DNA from 4 places in the Exiguobacterium sp. AB2 genome. Region 2 is predicted to be linked to each of the others. Evidence: riboswitches for the same ligand, from Rfam matches in the RefSeq annotation. Region 2 holds a riboswitch; each other region holds the start of a gene.
The links. A riboswitch is a leader RNA that binds a small molecule or an ion and turns the genes downstream of it on or off. The one in region 2 is predicted to bind S-adenosylmethionine.
Positions count from the first base shown of each region.

Region 1: it holds a riboswitch for S-adenosylmethionine, as region 2 does, so the genes downstream of both, DI14_RS01485 (Na+/H+ antiporter NhaC family protein) here and DI14_RS10040 (MetQ/NlpA family ABC transporter substrate-binding protein) in region 2, are expected to answer to the same signal.
Region 3: it holds a riboswitch for S-adenosylmethionine, as region 2 does, so the genes downstream of both, DI14_RS07325 (LVIVD repeat-containing protein) here and DI14_RS10040 (MetQ/NlpA family ABC transporter substrate-binding protein) in region 2, are expected to answer to the same signal.
Region 4: it holds a riboswitch for S-adenosylmethionine, as region 2 does, so the genes downstream of both, mtnK (S-methyl-5-thioribose kinase) here and DI14_RS10040 (MetQ/NlpA family ABC transporter substrate-binding protein) in region 2, are expected to answer to the same signal.

Region 1 is NZ_JNAA01000013.1:9,768-13,281, reverse strand. Features, by position in the region: gene DI14_RS01490 (TVP38/TMEM64 family protein) at 1-431, shown strand, start outside; gene DI14_RS01485 (Na+/H+ antiporter NhaC family protein) at 459-1,760, opposite strand; SAM riboswitch class I at 1,813-1,908, opposite strand; gene DI14_RS01480 (GGDEF domain-containing protein) at 2,005-3,514, opposite strand, start outside.
Region 2 is NZ_JNAA01000074.1:4,855-8,368, forward strand. Features, by position in the region: gene DI14_RS10030 (methionine ABC transporter permease) at 1-52, opposite strand, end outside; gene DI14_RS10035 (methionine ABC transporter ATP-binding protein) at 24-1,058, opposite strand; gene DI14_RS10040 (MetQ/NlpA family ABC transporter substrate-binding protein) at 1,068-1,889, opposite strand; SAM riboswitch class I at 1,965-2,068, opposite strand; gene DI14_RS10045 (iron-containing alcohol dehydrogenase family protein) at 2,109-3,125, opposite strand; gene DI14_RS10050 (aminotransferase class I/II-fold pyridoxal phosphate-dependent enzyme) at 3,122-3,514, opposite strand, start outside.
Region 3 is NZ_JNAA01000048.1:39,189-42,702, reverse strand. Features, by position in the region: gene DI14_RS07325 (LVIVD repeat-containing protein) at 391-1,782, opposite strand; SAM riboswitch class I at 1,895-2,009, opposite strand; gene sufB (Fe-S cluster assembly protein SufB) at 2,200-3,514, opposite strand, start outside.
Region 4 is NZ_JNAA01000047.1:22,284-25,797, forward strand. Features, by position in the region: gene DI14_RS07030 (2,3-diketo-5-methylthiopentyl-1-phosphate enolase) at 1-1,101, opposite strand, end outside; SAM riboswitch class I at 1,172-1,273, opposite strand; SAM riboswitch class I at 1,477-1,580, shown strand; gene mtnK (S-methyl-5-thioribose kinase) at 1,660-2,814, shown strand; gene mtnA (S-methyl-5-thioribose-1-phosphate isomerase) at 2,811-3,514, shown strand, end outside.

The DNA of each region.
Region 1 (3,514 bases), on a different contig from region 2:
TGTTTGTAGCTGTTCGCTACGTGTTCCGAAAGCCGATGACGCGGTGGCTCGAGAGACATAAGCAAGGCGTCTATTGGCTCGAACGCATCAAGCACATGAGTCCGGTCTCACTCGGGTTTCTGTACTCGCTCCCGTTTATTCCGGTCAGCTTGATCACATACTTACTCGCGCTCATTCAAATGCCACTCCGTACGTTCATCATGGCGGCCGGGTTCGGCAAGTTGCTCGTCGTCTTGATTTTCTCTGTCATTGGCGACCAGTGGGAAGAGTTTATCCAAAGCCCGTTCCGATTATCGATGCTCGTCTTATTACTGATTGTCCTATGGGCCATCAGCCGTGGACTCGAAGAACTGCTTAAACGGCGTGCCTTCAGAAAACGGAACGAGCAGCTGAAACGTGAACTTGAAGCGAAACGACAAACGACCTTGTGAAGCGACTGCTTCACAAGGCCGTTTTCGTTAAGCGCGTTTTTTGAAACGCGGGAAGTTGAAGGCGATGGCCAATCCTCCGCAAATGAACAACAAGAACGGATAGAACATATACGGAACGAGCGCCGGTGACGCTGTGTTCGTCAGTTCGGCCGCAATGAGAAGCTGTGCCCCATAAGGCAACAGACCTTGGACCCCACACGAGAAGATATCGAGTACACTCGCTGACTTTTTACGTTCGATGTCATAATCGTCGGCGATGTTCGCGGCGAGCGGACCAGCCACGAGAATCGAAATCGTGTTGTTCGCCGTCGCGACGTTTGTCGCACTGACGAGCCCGGCGATGCTCCACTCCGCGCCGGCCCGTCTTTTAATTCGGGACGTGAGCGCGTCACGCAAGTACGTGAGTCCGCCGTTATGCGAGATGAGTCCGACGAGCCCACCCATGAGCAATGTCAGGAGTGAAATCTCGGCCATGCCCATCATGCCGTCCGCCATGGCGGTGACGTACGTGGTGACGGCTAGACTGCCGTCCAACAGACCGATGATGCCGGTCAGGGCGATGCCGCCGAGCAAGACGAGGATGACGTTCATTCCCGTCAAGGCGAGCACGATGACCGCAAGGTATGGAATCAGCTTATACCATTCAAACGCTGCCGGCTCGATGGTCGATTCACCGCTCGATAAGACGGCGAGCAAAATCGTTGTGATGACGGCTGCCGGCAAGACGATCCAAAAGTTAGTCCGGAACTTGTCGCGCATGTTCGTCCTTTGGGTGCGGACGGCTGCAATCGTCGTGTCCGAAATGAACGACAAGTTATCACCGAACATGGCACCGCCAACGACGGCCGCTGCTGCGATGGCGATATTGACGCCGCTCTCCTCATGGATGCCGAGGGCGATCGGCGCCAGTGCGGCAATCGTCCCGGTCGATGTGCCCATCGCCATTGAGATGAAGGCCGCGATGACGAACAGGCCGCTCAAGAGGAGCGAAGGCGGTAATAACGTCAATGCCGCATTGACGGTCGCATCAATCGCCCCGATTGCTTCGGCGACGCTTGAAAACGCGCCGGCGAGCAAGAAGATGAACACCATGATCAAGATGCTTGGGTTGCCGGCGCCTTGGGCGACACGTTCGACCGTCTGGGTGACGCTTCCTTTCGTCATCATCGCCGCGACGATGACGGCAATCAAGGCCGCAATCAAGACGGGAAATTTATAAAAATCGTCATAGTAGATGCCTGCCCCGATAAAGAAGACGAGGAAGACGAGTAAGGGCAAAAGCGCCCATTTGTTAGCTGTTGGTTGTTCCAATCGATTCACCTCATTCATAAAAATAAAAAGAGAGCCTTCTGAAAAAAGGCTCTCTCTACAAGAAACACTTTTTTCATCTTTCGAGCAGACCGCTCGCTGGATTTGGCACAGGTTACCCGCTGCCGAGACGTCATCGGGCCAGTCCCTCAGTCTCTCTTGATAAAAAAGTTGTGATATTTAGTTATAAGACACGTTCCCTAACGTACCTGTTTCAAATCTGCTTGTCAATAGCAAACCCCCACGCGATGCACGTGGGGGCGAGTCAGGACGTCAAAAAATTGTAATGGGCGACGCGGTTGCGTCCTGCGTACTTCCCGCCGACGTAAAGCGCTCGGTCGGCGTTGCGAATCGTATCGTCTAGTCGTTTGTCACCGAACGCTTGAATCGTATCGACGCCGATTGAGGCGGTCACTGGGATATCGATTCCGTCGACGTGGAATGGTTTGGTTTCGATTTGTTGACGGATGCGCTCGGCAATCTCGACGGCGGCTTCGACATCGCATCGGTTCAACAGCAAGATGAACTCCTCGCCGCCATAACGGGCTGCGAAATCATCGGTGCGGAGCACTTGGCGGATGCGGCGACCAAACTCTTGGAGCACGCTGTCTCCGACTTGATGACCGTGCGTGTCGTTGATTTTTTTGAAGAAGTCGATATCGAGCATTGCGACGGAAATCGGATACATCGAGCCGTCCGAGATTTGTTGAATCCCGTATTCATAAAAAGCCCGTGCATTGGCAAGCAACGTCAAGCTGTCCGTCCGGCTCTCGGTATAGAGGCGGTCGCGTTCATGACAACGACTGATCGTTCGATTGAACGATTTGAGCAGTTTGACAATCTCACGTTGAATGATGGGCGGATAGCCATAGACGTGCTCGCCGGTCATGACGAGCCACGTGCGGATGCCTTCGATTTCCTCGGAACGGACCGAGATGAAGCTATGATAGTCTTCATCGAACTCGTTCGATAACGGGGCGTCCCATTCAAAGCGCATCTCATACTCGACCGAAGCTTCGTTCGGATAGGTTGCATCGAGTAAATCAAAGACGACGTGGCGATCGATCGGCTGGCGCGTCTTTAAATCAAAGTAAAGTGTGCGGTCGAACAGTTTGAACTCGACGAACCCTTCGTCGTACTCGTTGAGTCGTTCACATTGACTGAGGAACACCTCAATCGCTTGCGCCTCGCTTTGTGACAACGACACGGCTTCTTTTGCCTCATCATATTGTTCAATCAACGATTTGAAGGCGTCTTGCCGACCTTTCTGGATGATGAGCCGCTTAATAAAGAAGGTGAGTGCGGCGGCGATACTGCTGACGACAAGCAAGTTCGTCTCACGGAAGAGCGAGGCTGCTAAAATGAAGACGAGACTGACGATATACGTGTAAAACGCGATGTTTAGAAAGTCGCGGACCGGGATATCGACACGGAACCACCAACCGACTTGATACTTTTGTACGACCGTGTTTAAGATGATGGCCACAATCAAGCCGGCAAGCGGCAGAAACGAATCTTGGGAATAAAAACCGAGACCGGTCACACCACCGAGTGCCAAGTAGACGCTGGCCGGGATGGCGATTTCCAAAAACGACGTGATGGCGTTCCACGGATACGTAAAACGGAACCGTCGAAGCGCGACGCGCGGTTTCAAGTTGACGAACTGGAAGACGAGTAGTCCAATCTGATTGACGAACAGCGCTGTCTCAAAATCAAAGAATAAAAAAATAATTAAGACGATACTTTCTGAAAATGTAAAGTAGACGCCTTTCCGT
Region 2 (3,514 bases):
GAATCGTACCGGTCCAAATCAAGTCACCCCAGTCGGCCCAGAACTGTAGCATGGTTCGTCACCTCCTTCACTTTCACGCCGCTCGCTTCGAGATAGCGGACGGCTTGGTCGGTCTTGTCGACATCCCCGTCGAGATGGATGAGCAGGTTGCCGACGAGCCCGCGTTTCAACTTCTTGATGCCGCCGCCGATGATGTTCGGGAGGAGCCCGAACCGCTTCGTCAACTGGGCGAGGACGGCCTGTTCGGTCTGGCTGCCGATGAACGACAAGTGGACGAGCGTGCCGTGCGTGCTCAGTTCCTTGACGACTTCTTCCGGCACGTCGAGGTTCGTCTTCAAGAATTTCTGCGTCGTCGCGTGGACCGGGTCGGCGAACACGTCGAGCACGTCGCCTTCCTCGACGATCTTGCCGCCGTCGATGACGGCGACACGGTCACAGATCCGTTCGATGACTTCCATCTCGTGGGTGATTAGGAAGATCGTCAAGCCGAGCTCGCGGTTAATCTCGAGCAACAAGTCGAGAATTGACTCGGTCGTCTCTGGGTCGAGTGCGCTTGTCGCCTCGTCGCTGAGGAGAATATCCGGCTCGTGCGCGAGGGCACGGGCGATGGCGACGCGTTGCTTCTGTCCGCCCGAGAGCTGTTCCGGGTAATGCTTGCGATGGTCGGTCAGTCCGACGATGTCGAGGTATTTGTCGACCCGCTGTCGGATCGTCTCTTTATCGAGCCCTTCAAGGCGGAGCGGGATGGCGACGTTTTCTTCGACCGTTGCCGTCTTCAGCAAGTTGTAATGTTGGAAGATCATCCCGATGCGGTGCCGGAGCTTCGAGAGCTCCTTTTTGCCGAGTTTCGTGATGTCCTGTCCTTCGATCTCGACCTGGCCCGACGTCGGGCGTTCGAGCAGGTTGATCATCCGGATGAGCGTGCTCTTCCCGGCACCGCTGCGCCCGATGATGCCGAAGATCTCACCTTTTTCAATCGTCAGCGACACGTCATCGAGCGCCGTGACCGTTCCTTTGTTGACGGTGAACGTCTTCTTGATCTGTTTGAGTGCGATCATAGTGCCTCCTTAAAATGCCGGGACGATCGAGCCGTTGAACGTCTCTTCGATGAACGTCCGAATCTCGTCAGAGTGGTAGTATGACTTGAGCGTCTCGACGACCTCGTCTTCTTTGTTGTCGGTCCGGACAACGACGTAGTTCGGGTACGGGTTGTCGACCGTGTCTTCATGGAAGAGGGCGTCCTCGTTGATCGAGAGCCCCGCACCCATCGCGAAGTTCGTGTTGATGGCGGCAAGCGCGACCTCAGGAAGTTGCGTCGGGAGCTGTGACGCCTCGAGCTCGATGAACTCGAGGTTGAGCGGGTTCTCGGCGATGTCTCGTTTCGTCGCCTTGTCCGTCAAGCCCTCCTTGAGCGTGATGAGACCAGCCGTCTCATAGAGGCGAAGCGCACGGAGTTCGTTCGCCGGATCGTTCGGCACGGCGACCTTGTCGCCTTCTTTCAATTCGTCGATATCGGTCAGCTTGTCCGAATAGAGCCCCATCGGGAAGGCGACCGTCTTGAACACGTCGTCAATCTTGTAGCCCTTATCCGCTTTTTGGAGCTCGAGGAACGACAGCGTCTGATAGCTGTTCACGTCGAGGCTGCCTTCAGCGAGCGCGGCGTTCGGGGTATTGTAGTCGTTGAACACCTTGATATCGAGCTCGAGCCCGTCCTCGGCGGCGAGCTTCTTCACTTCCTCGGCGATTTGTTGGTGCGGCCCCCCGGTCACACCGATCGTGATCGACTCGTTGCTGAGCGCCTCGCTCGCATCCGATTGTCCGCAAGCTGACAGCGCGATCGCGGCGAGTAACGATGTCCCGGCAAGGACTGATTTTGATTTGATGTTCATTGAATGATTCCTCCTTTAATATGAAAAGCCCGCCACTCATCAAGAGAGGCGGGCACGACACAGCGAAGTCGGACACGCTCATCTCCCAGACGCTTCCGCCTGTTGGAATTAGCACCATGATCTTACGATCTGGTTGCCGGGTTTCATAGGGCCAGTCCCTCCACCGCTCTTGATAAGCAAACGTTCAATTTAATTGTCTTTATCTTACTCATTATTCTTTTATTTGTAAATAGTTTTCTGCAAATTTTCAAGAATTATTTTCAAATAGTCATAATCAATCGGTTCAGGCAACTGTTGGAGCGTCGTCTCCCTCATGACTGCTGCCACGAGGAACGGGATCTCGTCCGTCGAAAGACCGAGCGCCTCGAGCGTCGTCGGGGCCTCAACCGTTTCGAGCCACGCCCGAAGCCGAGCCACGTCTTCCGAGCCGCGTAGCGATTCTTGGACGAGCAACCCGAAGCCGACCTTGTCCCCGTGCAGGAACGGATGCGTCGTCTCGAACTGACTGAGCGCGTTATGGACGGCGTGCGCGACGGCGACCCGTGTCCCGGCGTCGCCGAACCCACCGACCGCCCCACCGATGGCGAGAACGTGGTCGACCGCATAACGCGTCCCTTCCCCATACGAGCGGAAGGCGGTCTCGGTCAATTCGAGCTCGAGCAGGCGATGACATTGCTTGGAGAGCGCGAGTCCGGCATCGACGCCGGCATCGGTCGAGGCGTCCCCGCTCAAATAGCGGGCCTCATAAAACTTCGCAACCGTGTCGATGACGCCGGCTCGATAATAATCATACGGCGATGATGCGATGACCCGGGCGTCGACGATGACGCGTTCGATGACGACCCGGAAGACGTCATAGCGGTCATAGCTCCCGTCGTCGCGATAGACGACGCTGAGCGGGGTGAACGCCGCACAGTTGGAGGCGAGCGTCGGGATGACGATGAGCGGGACGCCGTTCCGTACGGCGACGAGTTTGGCCGTGTCGACGAGCTTGCCGCCACCGACGGCGATGAGGACGTCCGCCCCGTCGAGGTCGACGCGATCCGCCTCACGATCCGTGCAATCTCCTCGGAACGTCGTTGCCGGATAGGTTTGAATCGAAGGGAGTAGCCGTTCGACGGTCGGGTAGCCGTTTTGCCCGCGCAACACATGGACCGAACGAGCGCCGATCAGTTCGTCGAGACGATCGAGCGCGTCAGCGGCGTGATCATACTCGAGCACGGCTTGACGGATCACGCCCGCACCTCTTCATAGGCGGCGAACAGCCGCTCGATACGCTCGACGGCCTCGTCAATCTTCGGCTCCGGGGAGACGAGTCCGAAACGCACGTAGCGCTCCCCTTCGGTGCCGAAGAAATAGCCCGGTGTCACGGCCACGCCTGCCTCATGAAGCAGCTTTTTGGCGAACGAGGCGGAATCGCCTTCCGGCACTCTCGCCCAGACGAAGAACGAGCCTTTCGGGGCCGTCACGTCCCAGCCGGCTTGGTGCAGGCCGTCCACCAATCGGTCGCGCCGCGTCTCATACAGACGGGACAAGTCATCTCGAACCGACTTCGGTGACTCGAGTGCGGCGACGGCCGCTTCTTGAATCGCGGAGAAGACGCTGACATGGACGTGGTCTTGATA
Region 3 (3,514 bases), on a different contig from region 2:
CCGCTTCCACGTACGCTCTCATATAAGCAAGATGGTCTCGGTTGTAAGCCCAAAGGACGTGACCACAGCAATTTGTCTGCAAATAAAGCGGTAACCGAAAGAAAAGATCGAACGCGCCCCCACCCATCCTGAATCCTATACCCGTGTATGTGCGCACAAGCCCGCAAACTAGACAACTGAGACGTAACGTCTCCTTCATCACAATGTCTGCACGTTGTTCACATTGCGGACACCGCACATGAATGTCGTGCATGAATGCCACTAACGTTTTGGTCTCTAACTGAAATCGCTTCATTGGACTCGCACCCCCTTGTTTGATTATACAAAAAACCAACGAAGTGCAGCTTCGTCGGTTTTCGTCATTCGTACCTCATATTTTACTGAGCATGATTAATTTCCGCTCTTATTGTTCTTCTGTAGAACCTTCAACCCTGTCCCCATGTCCGATGCCAAAACATAGTTACGGTCGACATAAACGCCCCAAATGTTCGCGTCAGCAGGCACGTATTTTCCGATCTGCACCGGCTTGCTCGGGTTTGAGATGTCTACTGCACGGACGCCGCCTGCATAGTGAGACAAGTACAACGTGTTTCCAAGTACTTTCGGATCGTGTACCGTCTTCCCAAACGTCACTTGCTCAGCCGGATTCTCCGAAATATCTTCTGTCAAATCGGTTTTGAATTCGCTCAATAGTTTCGGGTTTGTTTTATCTTTGATGTCAAAAATTCGTGTGTAACCATAAGACTGTTCATAGCCCGGCTTGACTGGAACATACACTTCTCTCGTTTCGATGAGGACCGTGCCGCCTTTTGCAAGTGCAGCCGAGTGGGCTGAACCTTGTTGGTTCGATGCGAAAGCCGTCCGCCCTTCGTATTTCACGTTTTCTGGATTTGAAATGTCCAAAATGATGGTCCCGAGATCCCAGAACGAAAGGTAAGCGGTTTTCCCGTTCTCGTCTGCATACGCGCTATGGTTGAACACCGGTCGTGTCTTTCCGTCCGGCGCTTTCCAATTGTAGCCGTCAAAGCTACCGTCAACTTCCGCTAAAGTACGTGGGTCGAACTCATACAATTTCTTTGGTTCAGCTGGGTTTGTGACATCCACGAGTTGGAAGTCTTTCTCTTTCCCATGAGAATAATAATCGGCGTAAGGGCTTGAGGCCAAGACCAATACCCGATCCCCTTGCGTCGTCAAGTAGAGCTCATGTGTCCCTCTCGTTTTCTTCGTGACTTCATAGAAACCTAACTTCTTCGGCTCATATGGATTCGTCACATCGTATAAGAGGAAGCCCCCTTTAGAGTTCGGATCTTTCGAATTTAATTGCTGTACCGATACGACGGCCAAGTCCCCTTTAAACGACTTCGTGTTGACCGTTTTGACGATGACTTTTTCTTGCCACGTACCCGGGATGTCTTGGTCGGCGAACACGGCCACTTCTTTCGGGTTCGACGGATCTTTTAAGTCGAACACGCGAACGCCACCGTTCCCACCCCCGGCAGTATGCGTCCCCGTGTAAGCGAATCCTTTATGCGCATAGACGTCGGCCGTGCTGTTTTTCACCCCTTCTCGAATCTCTTTTAACGGCACAGATGCCGTCTCGTGCAGAAATTTGACGTTCTTGCTTCCTTCGGTCACAGTGACCGAACTGATTTCATCCGCGTTCCGCTCTCCTTTCTCGATATTGATGTCGCCTAGCTCATCATGCGCATATGTAACCGGTAATGCCGACGAGACGGTCAATCCTGTGACGAGCGCTGCACTTAACAAAAACTTTCCTTTCAAAATAAACTCCCCCTTAGGTTTTTTTGATAGAAACTCTGTTAGAGGCAGAATGCAAAAAAAATCCTTCTGAACTCATAGACGAGACAGAAGGATTCCGAAAAATTCCGATTTCCTCTCATCTCTCAGCGTTAGCTGTTAGATTTAGCACCGTTTCCGTACTGGCGATTCAGTACGGATGGTTGCCGGGCTTCATAGGGCTAATTCCCTCCACCTGCTCTTAATAAGAGTATTCATATCAAATTACTTTGTATTATCACAATTATCACACAACTTGTCAATATAAATTCTAAAAAAAACCAAATATTCCTGTTCCATGCATGCAATATAGTCTTTTCCCAAAGAATAGCGACAAATAAAAAAGGATTGTGTGAAGACTTGAAAGAAATCAAGCCTCCACATAACCCTTATCTGATCTACTTATCCAATCGACCCTTCCATCTCGAACTTGATGAGACGGTTCATTTCGACAGCATATTCCATCGGCAATTCTTTCGTGAACGGCTCGATGAAGCCCATGACGATCATTTCCGTCGCTTCTTCTTCCGAGATCCCACGGCTCATAAGGTAGAAGAGTTGCTCTTCTGACACTTTTGAGACTTTCGCTTCGTGCTCGAGTGACACCTGGTCGTTCAAGATCTCGTTATACGGGATCGTGTCTGACGTCGACTGGTTGTCCATGATGAGCGTGTCACACTCGATGTTCGAGCGGGCACCTTTCGCCTTACGTCCGAAATGGACGATTCCGCGATACGAGACTTTTCCGCCTTGTTTCGAGATCGACTTCGAGACGATGGACGACGACGTATTCGGTGCGAGGTGAATCATCTTCGCGCCGGCGTCTTGGTGTTGGCCTTTACCACCGAGGGCGATCGAGAGCGTCATCCCACGTGAACCTTCACCTTTTAGAATGACGGCCGGGTATTTCATCGTCAATTTCGAACCGATGTTGCCATCAATCCATTCCATTGACGCGCCCGCTTCACAGATGGCACGCTTCGTGACCAAGTTGTAGACGTTGTTCGCCCAGTTTTGGATCGTCGTATAGCGGCAGTATGCGTCTTTGTTGACGAAGATCTCAACGACCGCCGAGTGGAGCGAGTTCGTCGTGTAGACAGGTGCCGTACATCCTTCGACGTAATGAACCGATGCGCCTTCGTCGACGATGATGAGCGTCCGCTCGAACTGCCCCATGTTTTCCGAGTTGATGCGGAAATACGCTTGGAGCGGTTGCTCGAGTTTCACGCCTTTTGGTACGTAGATGAACGAGCCACCAGACCAGACGGCCGAGTTGAGCGCGGCGAACTTGTTGTCCGTCGGCGGAATCAACTTGCCGAAGTACTCACGGAAAAGTGCTTCGTCTTCTTTGAGCGCCGTGTCTGTATCTTTAAAGATGACACCTTTCGCTTCAAAGTCTTCTTGCATGCTGTGGTAGACGACCTCTGACTCGTACTGAGCCGAGACACCTGCCAAATATTTTTGCTCTGCTTCTGGAATCCCGAGCTTATCAAACGTCGTCTTGATTTCTTCCGGTACCTCGTCCCACGAACGTTCCGTCTTCTCAGACGGTTTGACGTAGTACGTGATCTCATCGAAATCAAGTGCAGACAAGTCGCCGCCCCATGTCGGCATCGGCATCTTGCGGAACTGCTCGAGTGATTTCAAACGGAACTCGAGCATCCAAGCCGGTTCTTCTTTCATGTTCGAGATCGTCTCTACGATTTCATTCGTCAAG
Region 4 (3,514 bases), on a different contig from region 2:
TTGTCCGAGGACGTGCGCGATGGCCTGTTTGAACGCCCGGGCCCCGGCTGCGGCGCCGTCTGGGTGTCCGTGGATGCCGCCACCGGCATTGATGACGACATCGGTTCCGAAATCACGGATGATGTCGGGAACGAGCCCTGGATGAATCCCGGCTGACGGGACCGGGAGAATCGCTTTTCTTTCGCTCGGTTCCGCGCTTACATCGCGGATGAGGAGCGCCTCGTCACGCGGCGTCGCGAGCGATCCATACGGCGATGGAAAGAGCGTCAAGTCGGCACCGGCGAGTCGAGGAAGCTTCCCGAGTAGGAGTGCATGGCTGATTGAACCGGTCAAGGCGCCGGCGAACGCCGGGTGCGCTAAAATCGGCACGTTCACGTCCGGGTCTTTCGCCAGCTCACGCAAGGTATCGAGCCCGTATGTATAGACGTTGAAGAGGAGGGCCGTTGCCCCAGCGTCAATCAACCGTAGCGCTTGGTCACGTAACGTGAACACCGGTCCGCTTAGCGTGACGGCGTACAGGGCACGTTTTCCGGTCGCCTCGTAATGCTCGCCTAAGACGGTGCGGCCGATCTGCGCCCGCTCAAGTGAAGGGGTGAGCGGATTGTCATATAAAATCTCGTCGTCTTTGACGATATCGATGCCCCCGTCGAGCTGGTCACGGAGCTGTGCTTCTAAAAAGGTCAAGTCTCGGCCGATGACCCCTTTGAAGATGCTCATGACGAGTGGCCGGTCGTAGACGCCGAGTAGCTGACGGACGCCTTCTGTCCCGAACTTGGCGCCGGGAAACGTGTCGCGCAACGCTTCAGGTAAATCGAGGTCGACGAGCCGGACCGAGTCGTCGAGTGATAGCTTTCCGAACGTCGTCGTCAAGATGGATGAGAAGTCCGCACTGACGTTATGGAGCGGGTAGCGGATTTTGAAGCGGCTCGTCGTTTCCGTATGTGACGTCGAGACGACTTCGGCGCGATACGCTTGTAACTGTGCTTGTTCTAGGTGTGGTAAGTCTGTCCACGTGCCGACGGTCAACTCGAGCGCGATTTTCGCGGCGAGGTCGGCCACGCGGTCCGTACGGTTAATTTCATAAGTGGCGATGATGCCCATGTTCGTTCCTCCTTCCGGTCAAACAAAAAATGACCCCATGCCGAGGCAAGAGGTCATCATAAAAAATGAACTCTTATCTCTCAGCGTCTGCTGCAAGAATTAGCACCGTGCCCAATCGGGTCGGTTGCTGCGACATCATCGGGCTTGTCCCTCCGTCTGCTCTTGATAAGAATATGATTTGAAGTTGTGAAATTTAATTGAATTTTTGCACAGAATCGTCACAGCGTCAATTCCTTTTTTGAAAATTTTTTATTTTAGAAATTTGTTTCCATATATGCAAACAAAAAGTGACTCGATGCTCAAAAAAACAGCGTTGACAACCAGGGCGTCGACTCCGTAATATTCAGCTCATAGTCACACAAATCGAATAACACACTCTTATCGCGAGTTGGCAGAGGGAATTGGCCCGATGACGCCGCAGCAACCGACCAGTACGGCACGGTGCTACATCCACCAGACGAATGTCTGAAAGATGAGAGGAACAACCAATCTGGCTGTGCCTCTTTCTCGCGGAGAAAGGGGCTTTTTTTGTGGAAATCATCGAAAGGGGAAATAGACATGGCATATCAACCATTTACTGAACAGACGGTCGTCGACCACGTCCGGGCACTCGGACTGATTGAAGAAGGAGGGATCGCCCAATGCGATGAGATTGGGGACGGAAACTTGAACCTCGTCTTCCGCATCCGTCAAGGCGAACAGCGTCTTATCGTCAAACAAGCGCTCCCGTATGCGAAAGTCGTCGGGGAAAGTTGGCCGCTCACGCTTGAACGGGCCTGGATCGAGCAGCTCGCGTTGCGTCAGTTCGCAGAAGTCGTGCCACGTTTCGTGCCGAACGTGCTCGGGAGCGACCGGACGCTCGCGTACACGATTTTAGAGGACTTGTCCGATTATGAAATCGTCCGCACCGGTTACCTCGAAGGGAAGACGTATCCTGAACTGGCCCGTCACGTCGGTGAATTTTTAGGCGAGACGTTGTTCGCCACGTCCGACTACGCGGCCGGTCCAATCGAGAAGAAGCGGAAGGAACGGGAGTATTACAACCCGGAGCTGTGCGACATCACGGAAAAGCTCATTTTCACCGATCCGTATAAAGACGCCGAGTCGAACAATATCGAGGCGGCGCTGCGTCCTGACGTCGAACGCCTCTGGCATGACAAGGCGCTCAAAGTCGAGGTGGCGAAACTGAAAGTCGGATTCGTCACGAAACATGACGCCTTGCTTCATGGCGACTTACATACAGGAAGCATCTTTGCGACGACGCAGGAGACGAAAATCATCGATCCGGAGTTCGCATTCTACGGACCGTTCGGCTTCGACGTCGGACAGATTATCGCGCATTTGACGCTCGCCACGTTCCACGATCCGCTCAAGCGATTCGAACGGTTCACGGACGTCCTCACGGTGTGGGAGACGTTTGAGAAGACGTTCCGCCACAACTTCACGAACGCCGTCGAGCCGTTCGACACGGAAGGATATGTCGACGACTTGTTACAAACGATTTTCGCCGACACGGTCGGCTATGCCGGTTGCGAACTCATCCGCCGCGCCATCGGCCTCGCCGGCGTCGCAGACCTTGAGACGTTACCCGAAACGACACGTCTCGAGCGGAAACGCGATGCGCTCGCGCTCGGTACGGCGCTCATTAAAGAACGTCACGAAGTCGACTCGATTGACGGCCTCGTCACCTTGTTATCGGGGGTACGCGTATGACGGTGCAAAACATTCGCTTTGACGTCTCGACCAATGAGTTGATTCTCTTAGACCAGACGCTCCTTCCGCATGAGGCACGTTACGTGACGATCGAGACGCTTGAAGAAGCGGAGCACGCGATTGAGACGCTCCAAGTCCGAGGCGCACCGGCGATCGCGTATTTCGGGGCGTTCGTCCTGGCGAAAGAGGCAGAGCGTCTCGTCGACGACCCAGATTTCACGCGTCGTCTCGAGATTGTCGGACGCCGTTTGATCGCGACACGGCCGACGGCGGTCAATTTACAAAACGTGATCGAGTCGCTTCTCGAATTGAACAGCGGGGACGATTTCGAACAGATTGCCGGGGAAATAAAACGGCGCGCGGTCGCCCTCTATGAACGTGACGTCGACACGTATCGGTCCATCGGAGAGCACACACTGACCGTGTTGCCTTCAGGCGGGAACGTCTTGACGATTTGTAACGCCGGCGCTATCGCGACGTCGCGTTACGGGACGGCACTCGCACCGTTTTATGTTGGGAAAGAGCGCGGTGTCACGTTCAACGTCTTCGCCTGTGAGACCCGTCCACTTCTGCAAGGGGCACGCCTCACCGTTTGGGAACTCGACCAAGCGGACATCGACGTCACGCTTATCACCGATAATATGGCCGCGTGGACGATTCAAGCGAAAGGCGTCGACGCGATCATCGTCGGAGCCGACCG